3 regions of the Streptomyces sp. NPDC007945 genome follow, and region 1 is predicted to be linked to each of the others. Evidence: riboswitches for the same ligand, from Rfam matches in the RefSeq annotation. Region 1 holds a riboswitch; each other region holds the start of a gene.

What was found. A riboswitch is a leader RNA that binds a small molecule or an ion and turns the genes downstream of it on or off. The one in region 1 is predicted to bind cyclic di-AMP.
Region 2: linked by a shared signal. The riboswitch ahead of ACFZCF_RS24770 (peptidoglycan DD-metalloendopeptidase family protein) and the one ahead of ACFZCF_RS14890 (transglycosylase SLT domain-containing protein) in region 1 are both predicted to bind cyclic di-AMP.
Region 3: linked by a shared signal. The riboswitch ahead of ACFZCF_RS10800 (peptidoglycan DD-metalloendopeptidase family protein) and the one ahead of ACFZCF_RS14890 (transglycosylase SLT domain-containing protein) in region 1 are both predicted to bind cyclic di-AMP.

What each region holds. Positions count from the first base shown of each region.
Region 1 is NZ_JBIBJV010000004.1:154,035-159,268, reverse strand. It holds gene ACFZCF_RS14905 (SIS domain-containing protein) at 1-52, opposite strand, end outside; gene ACFZCF_RS14900 (DeoR family transcriptional regulator) at 201-1,007, shown strand; gene ACFZCF_RS14895 (hypothetical protein) at 1,173-1,733, opposite strand; cyclic di-AMP (ydaO/yuaA leader) riboswitch at 2,040-2,225, shown strand; gene ACFZCF_RS14890 (transglycosylase SLT domain-containing protein) at 2,230-3,123, shown strand; gene ACFZCF_RS14885 (phosphoribosyltransferase family protein) at 3,117-4,421, opposite strand; gene ACFZCF_RS14880 (universal stress protein) at 4,527-5,234, opposite strand, start outside.
Region 2 is NZ_JBIBJV010000008.1:110,723-115,956, reverse strand. It holds gene ACFZCF_RS24785 (GNAT family N-acetyltransferase) at 1-168, opposite strand, end outside; gene ACFZCF_RS24780 (HPr family phosphocarrier protein) at 372-653, shown strand; gene ACFZCF_RS24775 (GntR family transcriptional regulator) at 822-1,505, opposite strand; gene ACFZCF_RS24770 (peptidoglycan DD-metalloendopeptidase family protein) at 1,717-2,487, opposite strand; cyclic di-AMP (ydaO/yuaA leader) riboswitch at 2,495-2,656, opposite strand; gene ACFZCF_RS24765 (insulinase family protein) at 2,910-4,274, opposite strand; gene ACFZCF_RS24760 (M16 family metallopeptidase) at 4,298-5,234, opposite strand, start outside.
Region 3 is NZ_JBIBJV010000003.1:20,618-25,851, forward strand. It holds gene ACFZCF_RS10790 (PrsW family glutamic-type intramembrane protease) at 1-129, shown strand, start outside; gene ACFZCF_RS10795 (aldo/keto reductase) at 137-1,090, opposite strand; gene ACFZCF_RS10800 (peptidoglycan DD-metalloendopeptidase family protein) at 1,172-2,365, opposite strand; cyclic di-AMP (ydaO/yuaA leader) riboswitch at 2,377-2,527, opposite strand; gene ACFZCF_RS10805 (SpoIIE family protein phosphatase) at 2,752-3,975, opposite strand; gene ACFZCF_RS10810 (MerR family transcriptional regulator) at 4,211-4,951, opposite strand; tRNA gene ACFZCF_RS10815 (tRNA-Met) at 5,063-5,136, opposite strand; gene ACFZCF_RS10820 (rhodanese-like domain-containing protein) at 5,221-5,234, opposite strand, start outside.

The sequences.
Region 1 (5,234 bases):
GCCACGCCTCGGGCTGGGTGGCGATCTCGGCGGCGGTCCGGGAGGGGGTCATGCGCACTCCTTGCACGTAAGGAACAGGATCAATGCGTGAAGATGCTTGAAACGCTCATCATTCAAGCAGATTCACGCAACCCCTTGCCAGGCTTCCCTGCCCCGGCGGCGTACGATCGAGGCCGCAACCACGGGAGGATCGGTCCGGCATGTCCAAGCACGAGCGGTGGAACGCGCTCCTGGAACTCCTGGCGTCCGCCGGAAAGGTGGAGGTCGAGGAGGCGGCGGCCGCCCTGGACGTCTCCGCCGCCACGATCCGCCGCGACCTCGACGAACTGGCCGAGCAGCGCCTCCTCGTCCGCACGCGCGGCGGGGCCGTCGCGCACGGCGTCTCGTACGAACTGCCGCTGCGCTACAAGTCGGGCCGGCACGCGGCCGAGAAGGCGCGGATCGCCGCGGCGGCGGCCGAACTGATCACCCCCGGCGAGGTCGTCGGCCTGAACGGCGGGACGACGACCACCGAGGTGGCGCGGGCCCTGGCGCTGCGCTTCGCGGGCGAGCGCGCCGAGAGCGGAACCCCGACCGCCGCCTCCGGCCCCGCCCTGACGGTGGTCACCAACGCGCTGAACATCGCCGCCGAGCTGGCGGTGCGTCCGCAGATCAAGCTCGTGACGACCGGCGGGGTCGCGCGCCCGCAGACCTACGAACTGGTGGGCCCGCTGGCCGCCGGCGTCCTGGGCGAGGTCGCCCTCGACACCGTCGTCCTCGGGGTGGACGGGATCGACCCGGAGTTCGGGGCGATGGCCCACCAGGAGGAGGAGGCCGGCATCAGCCGGCTCTTCGCGGAACGCGCGAGCCGGGTCGTGGTGGTGACCGACGCGTCGAAGCTGGGACGGCGCGCCTTCGCCCGCATCTGCGGCCTGGACCGGGTCGACCTGCTGCTCACCGACACCGCGATCGACGCCGGTACGGCGGACCGCCTGTCGGAGGCCGGCGTCCGCGTCCTCACGGTCTGACCACGTGACGACCTGACGGTCGGCGCGTCGCACGAGGTGGGCTCCGCGGACGGCCGGCACGAGGTCACGATCCGGCTGCCCCCGACCGCGCCCGGCCGCGCCGCCGCACCGGCCACGTCGGGACGGGCGCGCCGAGCGTCACCGGCCGACCGGCTCCCCGCGCGGTCACCGCCCGGCCAGGGCCGCGCGCCGGATCGTGGCGTCGAGGAGCGCGAGCGCGTCCTCTGCGGTACGGCCCGGGGCGCGATTCCAGGGGCCGATGAGCCCGTGCCAGCCGCGGGACCGCAGCTCGGTCATGATCCAGGCACCGGCCTCGTTCATGGTGGCCGCGCTGCCGTGGCCGAGCCGGTGGGCGGCGAGGAGGGCGCCGCAGAGGCAGCGGGCGCCGCGCGCGTCGCGCAGCTTGTACGGGGTGTTCTGCCACCCCCAGTCGGTCAGCACCCGGCGCGCGTACGCCAGGTGGACGGAGGGGCGCACGTCGGCCCGGCCGATCCTGCGCCACACGTGCAGCCGGTCCGGGAGGGCGGCACCGATCCGGCCGGGCAGCGGGCGTTCGGCGGGCGGGGCCGGGGGCAGCGTGCCGAGCGCGTCCAGGGCTTCGGCGACGAGCCGGTCCACGGGGACGGAGAGGAGACTCCGCCAGGCCTCGGGGGCGGCGCTCTCGTAGAGGCGGGCCGCCTCGCGGTCGAGGGCGTCGGGGTCGGTCAGCAGGGCGAGGGAGGACATTCCCCCATCATGAGCGGCAATGTCTGCTTTGCGCGCTATGCGCCATACCTCTCACCCTCAAGTCATCACACAATTCCCCTAAAGGAGCTAGACGCCCTATTCGGACATTGCGCCTGCCGTGACGCGACTCACTTTCTCCGCCTCGCGAGCGGCCGTCCCTCCGTCACCACCCGCACGGGACAAGGGATTCCGGATCGCACGCCGAAATGATGGATCTTCAATTCCATCCATTCGATCTTCGGCTCCTGATTTCCCGTGCATTCGCGTCTTGTTCCCCGCGGTATTCCTCGCCTACGGTCACCTCCATTCGGACGGACGCCGAATCCTGCCACCGCCCGAAAGACCACCCATTTCACCCGACGGCAGGAGCGGGGGACCCACCACACCGCCGTTCCGGAGGTCCGGAACGGCTCGGGGTGAAGCCGCGTGCGCGCGGCCGGACAGCTCCAGTCCGAACCCGACAGCTCACCTCGCAGGCGCCGGAGAGGAAACCGTCATGCCCGCTCACGGCAAGCACCGCCGCCCCCGACGCAGCCCCGTCACCCGAGGTCTCGCCTTCGCCGGCACCGGCGGCGTGGCCCTCGCCCTGCCCCTGGTCGTGCCCGCCACGGCCGGCGCCGCGCCCTCCGCGCAGCCGGCGGCGCCGACCGCCGCCGTCACCGCCCGGGCCGTCGCGGCCGTCGCCCCCCAGGCGCCCACCGCCCCCGCGGCCCCCCGCGCGTACACCGTCGTGAAGGGCGACTCGCTTTCCCTGATCGCCCACCGAAAGGGAATTCAGGGCGGCTGGAAGTCGCTTTACCAGGCGAACAGGGAAGCCGTGGGTGACGATCCGTCACTCATTCACCCGGGCCTTGAACTGACGATTCGTCGGGATTCCGCCGAGCGCGCCGCCGAGCCGGTCACGAAGACCACCGCGAAGACGGCCGCGAAGCCGGCCCGCAAGGCCGCCGCGAAGTCCGCCGAGGCCGCGTCCGCCGGTTCCGCCGAACGGGCGAGCCGCTCCGCCGCCCGTGCCGCGGCCCCGGCCGTCCAGGCCCAGCCGGCCGCCGCGAAGGCCGCCCCCCGGTACGCCGACAACCTCGACGGCTGGATCCGCGAGTCGCTCGACGTCATGGCCCGCTACGGCATCCCCGGCTCGTACGACGGCATCCTCCGCAACGTGATGCGCGAGTCCTCCGGGAACCCCCTTGCCGTCAACCTCTGGGACTCGAACGCCGCCAAGGGCACCCCCTCCAAGGGCCTGCTCCAGGTCATCGACCCGACCTTCGCCGCGTACCACGTGCCGGGCACCTCCCTCGACCCGTACGACCCCGTCGCGAACATCACCGCCGCCTGCAACTACGCGGCCGACCGGTACGGCTCCATCGACAACGTCAACGGCGCCTACTGATCCGTCCCGCCGGTCACGGCGGCGAAGTGGGCCGCGAACCACTCCGCCGCCAGCGCCGCCACCTCCTCCAGGGCCCCCGGTTCCTCGAAGAGGTGGCCGGCGCCCGGCACGACCTCCAGCCGGCTCTCGCAGCGCAGCAGCGCCTCGGCCCGCCGGTTCAGATCGAGGACGAGCTCGTCGGCGCCGCCGACGATCAGCAGCGTCGGGGCCCGCACCCCGCCGAGCCGCTCCCCCGCCAGGTCGGGCCGTCCGCCCCGGGACACCACGGCCGCCACGTCGTCGTCCTCTTCCGCCGCCGCCCACAGCGCGGCGGCGGCCCCGGTGCTGGCCCCGAAGTAGCCGCGCGGCAGGCCGCCGGTGCCGGACCGCCCCGCCGCCCAGGCGGCGGCGCCGCCCAGCCGATCCGCGAGCAGCGGGGTGTCGAAGACCCGTGCGCGGTCGCCCGCCTCGGTCTCCGTGAGCAGGTCGAAGAGGAGGGTGGCGAGCCCGGCCCGGTTCAGGGCGGCCGCCACCGCGCGGTTGCGCGGGCTGTGCCGGCCGCTGCCGCTGCCGTGCGCGAAGAGCACCAGGCCCGACGCCCCGTCGGGCATCGCCAGCTCGCCCGGCAGCTCGCCGCCCCCGGCCGCGACGCTTACCGCCGTGTGCCGGACGGCCGGCCCGCGTGCCGCCCGGCTCCGGTCGAGGCGGGCCACCACCTCGGCGTCCGGCGTCTGGTCGAACGCCCGGTAGAACTGCCCGACCGCGTAGAAGTCCTCCGGAGTGTGCACGGCGACCGTCTCGTCGGCCTCGCCGCGGACCCGCGCCGTCCAGCCGTACGGCGCCACGGGGACGGCCAGCACGATCCGGGCGGCTCCGGCGGCGCGTACCGCCCGGCAGGCGGCGAGCGCGGTCGCGCCGGTGGCCAGCCCGTCGTCGACGACCACCGCCGTACGCCCCTCCAGCGGCACTGGCCTGCGGCTGCCCCGGTACGCGCGGGACCGCTCGGCCATGACCAGCCGCTCGCGCTCCTCGGCCGCCTCCAGCTCCCTGCCGGACACGCCGGCGTCGCGCACCACCTGCTCGTTCACCACCCGGACGCCGCCCTCGCCGATGGCCCCCATGGCCAGCTCCGACCTGCTCGGCACGCCCAGCTTCCGCACCAGGCAGATGTCCAGCGGCGCGTCGAGCGCCTCGGCCACCTCCGCCGCCACCGGCACCCCGCCGCGCGGCAGCCCGAGGACGACGACGTCGGCGCCCCGGAGATGGCCGAGCCGGTCGGCGAGCTGCCGCCCGGCGTCGGCCCGGTCGGTGAAATACATGACACGCCGCCTTCCCGATCGGCGCCCCCCTCGGACGCGGACCGTCGCACCCGGCCCACCCCTCCAGGGTCCCACCGGCCGGGGCGCCGCCGCCTCCGGTCGGCCTCAGCCCACCCCGTGCCGCACGACGGCCACCGGACAGTCGGCGTGGTGCAGCAGCGCCTGGCTGACCGAGCCGAGGAGCAGCCCGGCGAAACCGCCGCGCCCCCGGGCGCCCATGACGAGCAGCCGCGCGGTCCCGCTCTCCTCCAGGAGGACCTCGCGCGGCCGGCCGCGTACCAGCCGGGCCTCGGCCTCGGTGCCGGGGTACCGGTCCGCGACCCGGGCCAGCGCCGACTCCAGGACGCGGGCGGCCTCCGCGTGCACCTCCTCCGCGCCCGCGAAGAGCGGCGTCAGGTCGCCGGGGCCCGAGCTCGGCGCCCAGGCGTGGACCGCGACGAGGCCGGCGCCGCGCGCCCGCGCCTCCGCGAAGGCGAAGTCGACGGCCGCGTCCGAGTCCGGCGAGCCGTCGACGGCGAGGAGCACCGGCCCCTCCGGCTCGTCCCGGCCGCGCACCACGAGGACCGGGCACGCGGCGTGGGCGGCGAGGTGGACGGCGACCGAGCCGACGACGAGACCGGTGAAGGCGCCGGTGCCCCGGCTGCCGACGACGACCAGCTCCGCGCCCCGCGACCGCGTCGCCAGGACGACGAGCGGTTCGCCGGTGATGAGCTCGCCGGACACCTCGGTGCCCGGGGCGACCGCCCGGGCCCGGGCCACGGCCGTGTCCAGGACGATCTCCGCCTGCCGCCGCAGTCCGCCCTCGGTGGGTCC
Region 2 (5,234 bases), on a different contig from region 1:
CCGGATGCGCGCGGTGCCGCCGTCCCTGAGGACGACGTCGGCCTCCCAGTGGTCGGGGTAGGCGTGCTCCTCCGGCGCCGGGCCGCCGCCCGGCGCCCCGCCCGCGACCGCGGCCCCGCCGCCTCCGGCCCCGCCCGGTCCGTCCGTCTGCTCCGACGCGCTGCGCATGGGCAAAGCCTACGGCCGGGGTCCGACACCGGCACCGTCCGCGCGCCCACTCCCTGGCGGTACACGGCTCGCGCGGCCTCCCGGCCCCGTGCAAGGTGAGAGGGCCGGACGTCCCACGGAGGCGGGACCGCCCCGACAGGAGCACGCCGCAACCCGTGAGAGACTGGTCTAGACAACCCGCTGAAGACCTGAAGGGCAACACCATGGCTGAGCGCCGCGTCAACGTCGGCTGGGCCGAGGGCCTGCACGCCCGCCCCGCCTCCATCTTCGTCCGTGCCGCCACGGCCTCCGGTGTCCCGGTGACCATCGCCAAGGCCGACGGCAACCCGGTCAACGCCGCGTCGATGCTCGCGGTCCTCGGCCTGGGCGCGCAGGGCGGCGAGGAGATCGTGCTCGCCTCGGACGCCGAGGGTGCCGAGGCCGCGCTCGAGCGCCTCGCCAAGCTCGTCGCCGAGGGCCTCGACGAGCTCCCCGAGACGGTCTGACCCCGGCGGGTCGCTCCACGCTCCTCCCCCGACGGCCGCGTCCCCGGAATTTCCCGGGCGGACGCGGCCGTCCGGCATTTCCGGGACAGCGGAATTGCCTTTTCGGAGAGTTTCCGGGCAGCGCGAAAGAAGCCCGATAATCGCTATTCTTTGTATACGGTGCCCGTGTTAATTCCGGACGCTCGCCGTGTTGACGGCATGTTGCGAAACCCTCACGCGGCCCCGCTCGGGCCTTTTCAGCCGGTGCAGCGGGAGCGTGTGCTCGGCGTGCTGCGCGGTGAGCGCGCGGGCCCGTTCGGCGTCCCCGCGGGCGACGGCGTCGACGATGGCCCCGTGCTCGGCCCACGTCTCGGCGGGCCGGTCCGGCTGGTCCACCACGTACATCCAGGCGATCTTGTGGCGCAGCTGGGTGAGGAGCGCGGCGAGGGCCGGGGAGCCGGAGGCCTGGGCGAGCGTCTCGTGGAACCAGCCGCCGAGCGCCCGCAGGTCCTCGCCCTGCCCCCGGCGGGCCCGCTCCTGCCCCAGCCTGACCAGGCCCCGCAGCACCTTGAGGTGGGCGTCGGTGCGCCGCTGGGCGGCCCGGGCGGCACCGAGCGGTTCGAGCAGCGCCCGCACGTCGAGGAGGTCGGAGGCCTCCTGGTCGGTGGGCTCGGCGACATGGGCGCCCGCGTGCCGGCGGCTGACGACGAAGCCCTCGGACTCCAGCGTGCGCAGCGCCTCGCGGACCGGGACGCGGGAGACGCCGTACCGGCGCGCGAGCTGTTCCTCGGTGAGGCGACTGCCGCGCTCGAAGACACCCGAGACGATGTCGTCCCGGATCGCCGTGCATACCGATTGCGCGGGAACCCGCATGTCCGACCTCCGTATTCGCTCCGCGCGCACCGAATTCGAGCAGCGCCGTTCACGCGACTCTATTGCAGGGCGCCGGAAATTCCGATGCCGCCTCGAAATTCGTCAGGTTCGCCACGGATTCCCGCGGCTCGGCGCCGCGCGCCCCCGGACGCGGAAAGGCCCCGGCTCGCGGGAGCCGGGGCCTTTCGGTGCAGCGCGGGGGCGCGGGGCGTCAGAGGCTGACGCCCCGGGCGCGGAGGTACGCGACGGGGTTGATGTCGGAGCCGTACTCGGCGCTGGTCCGGGCCTCGAAGTGGAGGTGCGGGCCGGTGGAGTTGCCGGTCGAGCCGGAGACGCCTATCTGCTGGCCGGGCTCGACGGTCTGGCCGACGTACACGCCGATGGACGACAGGTGGCCGTACTGGGTGTACGTGCCGTCGTTCATCCGGATCACGATGTTGTTGCCGTACGCGCCGCCCCAGCCGGCCTCGACGACGGTGCCGGAGCCGACGGAGACCACCGAGCTGCCGTAGGAGGCGTGGAAGTCGACGCCGGAGTGGCTGCCGGAGGACCAGAGCGAGCCACCGGTCTTGTAGCCGGTGGAGACGTACGAGCCGGCGACCGGGAGGTTGAAGGAGGCGAGCCGGCGGCGCTCGGCCTCACGGGCGGCGCGCTCCTTGGCCTCGCGGATCTCCTGGGCGCGGGCCTCGGCCTTGCGCTTCGCCTCGGCGCGCGCCTTGGCCCGGGCCTCGGCCTCGGCGGCCTCCCGCTCCTGGGCGGCGGCCTGCGCGTTGAGCTGGTCCGCGATGGACTCGTCGGCGATCACCTGGGTGAGGCCGGTGTCCTCGGGGGAACGGTCGTCCGTGTCGGCGGCGAGCGCCGGGGAGGCCAGGGTGCCGACGACGCCGGTGGTGGCGAGTGCTGCCACGCCGGCGATGCCGGCGCTGCGGCGAGCCAGTCGGCTCGCACCACGGTGCTTCCCGGTGGCACGGGTGAACGCCAAGACGGTTCCTTTCCTTCCCTCTCGCCTACCGGGTTAGCTGACGGGTTCGGAGCAGGAAGGTCTCCTACGGACCCCTCCGCGTGGCGAAGGCGTCCGATTCACCCCAGGGACTGCGTGGGTCCCCGGCTCCCCAGGCTCGCGCCTGACGGGGACTCGGCGATGTCTGTCCGGTTGCCGCGGGTGCGGCGCGTGCGTCGGGTCGGACAGACGGATCGACGCTAGGCCGGACGGATGGTGATCGCCAAACAGACTCGCTCATTTGTAAGACATGCCACAGGTCATACGATCACCCTTAACTCCATAACGGACAAAGCGGAGGTCTCCGACGCTTCTACGCGTCGGAGACCTCCGCCAGGGGTTGACGGCCGGTCAGCTCACCGGCCGGTCCACCCGTCGACCCGCCTCGGCCGGCTCACCCGGGCTCAACTCACCACGGTCACGTCGCCGATGCCGAGGGCCCGGACGGGCTCCTCGATCTGCGACGCGTCGCCCACCAGGACCGTGACGAGCCGGTCCACCGGGAAGGCGCTGACGACGGCGGCCGTGGCCTCGACCGTGCCGGTCTCGGCGAGCCGCGCGTACAGCCGGGCCTGGTAGTCGTCCGGCAGGTGCTGCTCCACCTGGTCGGAGAGGGTCGCGGCGACCGACGCGGCCGTCTCGTACTTGAGCGGGGCCACGCCCACGAGGTTCTGCACCGCCACGTCCCGCTCGGCGTCGGTCAGACCGCCCTCCGCCAGGGTGCGGAGCACCTTCCACAGGTCGTCGAGGGCCGGACCGGTGTTGGGGGTGTCGACCGAGCCGCTGATCGCGAGCATCGAGGCGCCGTGGCCCTCGCCGTCGGAGCGGAGCACCTGCCCGAAGGCGCGCACGCCGTACGTGTACCCCTTCTCCTCGCGCAGGACGGCGTCCAGACGGGACGTCAGGGTGCCGCCGAGGCAGTAGACGCCGAGGACCTGCGCGGCCCACACGGAGTCGTGGCGGTCCGGGCCGATCCGGCCGATGAGCAGCTGCGTCTGGACCGCCCCGGGACGGTCCACGATGACGACCCGCCCGGTGTCGTCGGCGGTGATCGGCGCCATCGGGCGCCGCGCGGCCGGCTTGCCGCTCCAGGCGCCCAGGGTCTCGGCGAGCACCTCGTCGAGGTCGACGCCCGTGAGGTCGCCGACGACGACCGCGGTGGCGGCGGCGGGCCGCACGTGCGCGTCGTAGAAGGCGCGGACGGCGGCGGCGTCGATGGCCTTCACCGTCTCCTCGGTGCCCTGGCGGGGCCGGGACAGCCGGGTGTCGGCCGGGAAGAGCTCCTTGTAGAGCTGCTTGGCGGCCCGGCGGCTCGGGTTGGCGGCCTCGTGCGGGATCTCGTCGAGCCGGTTGTCGACCAGGCGCTTGACCTCGTCCGCGTCGAAGGCCGGGGAGATCAGCGCCTCGGCGACCAGGCCGAGGGCCTTGCGGAGCCGGGAGGCAGGGACCTCCAGGGACACCCGGACGCCGGAATGGTCCGCGTGCGCGTCGAGAGTGGCGCCGCAGCGCTCCAGCTCGGCCGCGAATTCCTCGGCGCCACGCTCGGTGGTCCCCTCGGAGAGGGCGCGCGCCATGATCGTGGCGACGCCGTCGAGACCCTCGGGCTCGGCGTCCAGCGGCGCGTCGAGGAAGATCTCGACGGCGACGACCTGCTGGCCGGGGCGGTGGCAGCGGAGCACCGTCAGGCCGTTGTCGAGCGCGCCGCGCTCGGGCGCCGGGAAGGCCCACGGCCTGGCCGTGCCGGCCTGCGGCTGCGGGTGGAACTCCATGCTGGTCAGGGAGGCGGCGTCGGTCACAGGTCCGCTCCTTCCTCGTCGTCGCCGTCGGCGCTGTCGGCGGGGGCTGCCGGCTCGTAGACCAGCACCGCGCGGTTGTCGGGGCGCAGCCGGGCCGCGGCCACCTCGCGCACCTCGTCGGCGGTGACGGCGAGGACGCGGTCGACCGCGGTCAGGGCGAGCTGCGGGTCGCCGAACAGCACGGCGAAGCGGCACAGTTCGTCGGCGCGGCCGGCCACGGTGCCGAGCCGGTCGAGCCATTCGCGCTCCAGCTGGGCCTGGGCGCGCTCCATCTCCTCCGCGGTCGGGCCCTCGGCCGCGAAGCGGGCGAGCTCCTCGTCGACGGCCGCCTCGATCACGGGGACCTCGACGCCGCCGGAGGTCTTGACGTCCAGCCAGCCGAGCGAGGGGGCGCCGGCGAGCCGCAGCAGGCCGAAGCCGGCGGTGACCGCGGTGCGGTCACGGCGGACCAGCCGGTTGTGGAGCCGGGAGGACTCGCCGCCACCGAGCACGGTGAGGGCGAGGTCGGCCGCGTCGCACGCGCGCGTGCCGTCCTCGGGCAGCCGGTAGGCGGCCATCAGGGCGCGGGCCGGGACGTCCTCGACGACGACCTCGCGCAGCTGCTCGCCGATGACCTCGGGAAGGGCGCCGTCGCGCGGGGCGGGCTTGCCGTCGTGGCCGGGGATGGAGCCGAAGTACTTCTCGACCCAGGCGAGCGTCTGCTCCGGGTCGATGTCGCCGACCACCGACAGGACGGCGTTGTTGGGCGCGTAGTAGGTCCGGAAGAAGGCCCGCGCGTCCTCCAGGGTGGCCGCGTCCAGGTCCGCCATCGAGCCGATGGGGGTGTGGTGGTACGGGTGGCCCTCGGGGTACGCGAGCGCGGTGAGCTTCTCGAAGGCGGTGCCGTAGGGCACGTTGTCGTACCGCTGGCGGCGCTCGTTCTTCACGACGTCG
Region 3 (5,234 bases), on a different contig from region 1:
CTGCACCACCTGTGGGCGCGCCGGCCGACGGCCTCGCCCGCGCTCTCGTACGCGGCACGGTCCACCGGCCGGGTGTGGGTGCCGCCGCAGTACCTCGACTACGGCGGCTACAACCCCTACAAGGGTTAGGGCGCCCCTAGGCCGCCTCGGAGGCGGCCGTCAGGCGGGCGAGTTCGCCGTCGGTCAGCTTCAGGTCGGCGACCGCCACGAGCGCGGGGACCTGCTCGACGGTGCGGGCCGAGGCGATCGGCGCGGCGACGGTGGGGCGGGAGGCGAGCCAGGCGAGGGCGACGGTCGCCGGCTCGGCGCCGTGGGCCTCGGCCACCTCGTCGAGCGCGGCGAGCACGGCCTGGCCGCGCGCGGTCTCGGCGTGGGCGGAGGCACCGCGGGCGCGGACGCTCTCGACGGTCCTGCCCGGGCGGTACTTGCCGGTGAGGAAGCCGGCGGCGAGCCCGTAGTACGGGACGGCGGCGAGGCCGGCGTCGGCGGCGGTGTCGAGGAGCGGGCCCTCGTACTTCTCGCGGGCGACGAGGTTGTACTCGGGCTGCAGCGCCACGTACCGGGCGAGCCCCTCGGCCTCGGCGAAGTCGAGGGAGGCGCGCAACCGCTCGGCGGAGATGTTGGAGGCGGCGACGGCCCGCACCTTGCCCTCGCGCACCAGCTGGTCGAGGGCGGTGACGATCTCCTCCACGGGCACGGACTCGTCGTCGAAGTGCGTGTAGTAGAGGTCGATGTGGTCGGTGCCGAGGCGGCGCAGGGACTCCTCCGCGCCGGCCTTGATGGTGGTGGCGGACAGGCCCTTGAGGGGCGAGTGGGCGCCGACCTTGGTGGCGACGACGATGTCGGAGCGGTTGCCGCGGGCCGCCATCCAGCGGCCGATGATGGTCTCGGACTCACCGCCCTGGTTGCCCTCGACCCACTCGGAGTAGACGTCGGCGGTGTCCAGGAAGTTGCCGCCGGCGGCGGCGTAGGCGTCGAGGACGGCGAAGGACCGCTCCTCGTCGGCGCTCCAGCCGAAGACGTTGCCGCCGAGGGCGAGCGGGAAGACGTTCAGGTCGGAGGTGCCCAGCGGGCGCAGGGGAGAGGACATGACGTCCTCAACTCCCTGCGCCGCCGGTCGTATTCCGGTCGAGGAGCCTGAACCCCGACCGGCACGCGTACGCGTCCGGAGTCAGACCGACAGGCCCTTCGAGCGCAGCCACTCCGCCGGGTCGATGCCGGAGCCGTCGGGGGTGTGGACCTCCATGTGGAGGTGGGGCCCGGTGACGTTGCCGGTGGCGCCGACGCGGCCGATGGTCTCGCCGGTGGCGACGGTCTGGCCGGCGGCCGCGGTCATCGAGGAGAGGTGGCAGTACCAGACCTCGGTGCCGTCCTCCAGCCGCAGGACGATCCGGTAGCCGTACGAGCCGGACCAGCCGGCCGACGTGATGGTGCCGCCGTGGACCGCCTTGAGGGGGGTGCCGGTGGGGGCGGCGAAGTCCAGGCCGGTGTGGTGGCCGGAGGACCACATCGAGCCGGACTGCATGTAGGTGGAGGTGAGGGTGTAGGAGGAGAGCGGCATGGAGTAGCTGGCGGCCAGCCGGGCGAGCCGCTCGGCCTCCGCCTTCTCGGCGGCGATGCGCTCGGCCTCGGCCTTCTCGGCGGCGAGCCGCTCCGCCTCCGCCTTGGCCTTCGCCTCGGCCTCGGCCTTGGCGGCGGCCTCCGCCTGTGCCTGGGCGTCGGCGGCGGCCTTCTCCGCCGCGGCCTTCTCGGCGGCGAGCTTCTCCGCGTCGACGGCGGCCTGCTGCTGCTGTTCGGCCTGCTGGAGGATGCGGGCGCGCAGGGCCTCGCCGGCATCGGCGGCGGTGGCGGTGCGCTCCTCGGCCCGGGTGCCGGCGGTGGTGTCGGCCGGGGCGGTGTACGTGACCGAGGTGAGCGGCTTCGCGGCGACGCCGCCGGCCGCGACCGGCGCGGACGCGGTGGTGGTCCGCTCCTCCTCACCGCCGGGCAGGAGGTCGCCGACGCCGGGCAGGTCGTGGGCGTCCGGCAGGCCCAGGTCGGGCAGGTCGGGGAGGGAGATGGCGACGGGGGCCTTCTCCTGCGCGGTGGCGAGGCCGCCCGCGCCGACGGCGGCGATGACGCCGACGCCGAGGACGGTGGAGGAGCGGGCGAAGTTGGAACGCTGCTTCACGACCCGGTGCCGGCCGCCGGAGCGGCTCTCGGCGCGCAGGGAGCCCTCGGTCGGGTTCCACTCGCCGGGGGCGGGGGTGAAGGAGGCCGTCTCGTACGCGCCGGGCGCGAAGCCGTCCGGGTCGTCCGCGCCGACGGCACCCCGGGCGCCGAAGGGGTCGAAGGGGGCCTCGGGTGCAGGGGTGTTGGACGCCACGGAGGCGTGCTCCTTTCCTTCCTTCTCGCCTACCGGGTTAGCTGACGGGTTCGGAGCAGGAAGGTCTCCTACGGGCTCTTCGCACGGGGGAGGTGCGAGGGGCCCGATTCACCCCAAGGGTTGGTTCCCCGGTTCCCTTACGGGATTCGGCACATGCGCACGGAGCCGTCTCTTGCGACGGCTGGGACGACCGCGCTGCGTTATCGAACGTTAATAGACACCGCACTCCTATTCCAAGCCGTTCCCCTTGATCATTCAGTGAATTGGCAGGGAATCGCCCGAGTTGAGCCCCCTTCAGTGAGCTTCCGCCCGAACCACCGAATCTGACGTTGTGTCAATTGTTATCGCTGTGAGACCTTGTGGGCACGGACCGTGACCGGCTCCGGTCAGTGCGCCACCGGCCCCGGCGGCACCACCGGCATCGTCCGCCGCCGCTCCGGCGCCCCCGCCGTCGGCCGACTCACCGCGAGCAGCGCCATGTCGTCCGTCGACCCGCCGCCGGTGTGCCGCCGCACGTCGTCCACGAGCGCGTCGAGGAGCTCCTCGGGACCCGGGAAGACCGCCCCCGCCAGCCGGGCCGCCGGATCGTAGAAGACGCCGTGCGCGTCCCGCGCCTCCGACACCCCGTCCGTGTGGAACAGCAGCGTCGCGCCCGGCGGGTACGGCCACGCGTCGGCCCGGTCCGGCCCCACCGCCAGCTCCCCCATCCCGAGCGGCAGCGCCGCCTCGGCCGGCTCCAGCGGCTCCACGCGCCCGTCCCCGTACAGCAGCAGCGGCGGCGGATGCCCCCGGTTCACGATCCGTACGACCCCGCCCGCGCGCGGGATCTCGGCCAGCACCGCCGTCGTGAACCCCTCGACGGCGTCGAGGCCCTCGCGCCGCGTCCCCTCCCGCGTCAGGGCCCGTTCGAGCCGCGCCGCCACCCCCTCCAGGGCCGCCTCCTGCTCGGCCGCCTCCCGGAAGGCGCCGATCACCACGGCCACCGCCTCCACCGCGTCCATCCCCTTGCCCCGTACGTCGCCGACCAGGAGCCGCACCCCGTGCGGGGTGTCCTGCACGGCGAAGAGGTCGCCGCCGATGAACGCGTCCGCCTGCGCCGCCTCGTACCGCGCCGCGCACTGGAGCCCGCCGATCCGCTCCGCCGGCATCGGCAGCACCGCCCGCTGCGCCGCCTCCGCGATGACCCGCGCCGACGCGAGCCGCTCGCCGCTGCGCCGCACCACGAAGTTGATCAGCATCGCCAGCGCCGAGACGGTCACCACGGTGAGGGTCTCGGTGAGCGAGGGCACGTCGGAGAGCGTGCGGTTGTACGCGTGCAGCCCGACGGAGGCGAGGATCGCCGCGAGCCCGGTCAGCAGGGTCGTGAGCCGGGAGAAGAACGGCGCGGCGATCAGCGGGGCGGCGGAGAACAGCGGCGCCGCCGTGTACGCGGGCGGGGTGCACAGGTCGAAGACCACCCCGCCGAGGATGATCAGCGGCGGCAGCGCCCGCAGGAACCTCCGGGTCGCCCCGAAGGCCACCGGCGGCCGCGGCTCACCCCCGTAGGGGCCGCGGGGCGCACCGGACCCGGCGATACGGCCGCCGGGCTCCTCGCCCCGAGGGTGTGCCACCTGAGAACTCCTGACCGGTCGGGGCCCGCCACCGGACCGTGCGGGCCTGGACCCGCGACCGCACACCCCTCAAGCCTCCCCGACCCGGGCCCGCCCGGCGACCGGCGGCGTCCGACCGGCTGACCCGGGGGCGCGCCGCCCCTTTCCCAGGCACGCGGTCGGCCTCCCCTCCCCAGCAGGCCGACCGGTGCGGTTCTGGCCGCCGTTTACTTCAGGCGCGGGCGCCCCACCGGCCTCACAGGTTCCGCTCGGCCCACACCGTCAGGGCGTCCCGCACCAGGACGGCGGTGCCCTCGCCGTGCCGGTCGTAGTTCTTGGCGAACCTCGGGTCGTCCACGTACATCCGGCCGAGCCCGATCAGGTACTCCTTCGTCGGCGTGGTGGTGCCCGACAGCCACAGGTACTGCCTCCGGGCCAGCGCCTGCACCTCGTCGCTGTCCGCCGCGAGCCCGGCCGCGGCGGCCGCGCCGAAGTCGCGGGCGATGGCCGCCTGCGTCTCCATGAACTCCTTCTTCTCGGCGTCGCTCAGCGAGCGCCACCAGCGGTCGCCCCGCTCGTACGCGTCGCGGCCCCACCGTTCGGTGACCTCCGCCTCGTACCGCGTGTGATCGAAGCCGTCGAAGACTTCCTCGGCCATGAGCCGTTCTCCTCTCTCGGTCTTGTGGAGAGTGGTCCGCACGGCCTCGATCTGCCGCCCGATGCGCTCGCGCTCCTGCTGGAGGAGGGCCAGATGCGTGCGCAGGGCGGCCGAGGTGTCCCGCTGGCCTTCGAGGACCTCGGCGATCGCGGGCAGCGAGAGCCCGAGCTCGCGCAGCAGCAGGATCCGCTGCAGCCGGACGAGCGCCGCCTCGTCGTAGTACCGGTAACCGTTCGCGCCGATCCGGCTCGGCTCCAGCAGCCCCAGCTCGCCGTAGTGGCGGAGCGTGCGGCTGGTGGTGCCGGCCTTCCTGGCGATCTCCTGGATCGACCACTCCATGACCGGAACGGTAGAACTTGACGTTGCGTAAAGGTCAAGCCGCGACGGCACGCACCGGGAACGCCGAAGGCCCGGACCGTCTGAGACGGTCCGGGCCTTCGGGCTACTGAGTAGCGGGGACAGGATTTGAACCTGCGACCTCTGGGTTATGAGCCCAGCGAGCTACCGAGCTGCTCCACCCCGCGTCGGTGAATATGACCTTACGGCATGGGCGGCGGAAACCGAAATCCGATATCCGCGCGGCCGGCTCCCGGGTCCCGGCCGCCCGGTCAGCAGCCGCAGT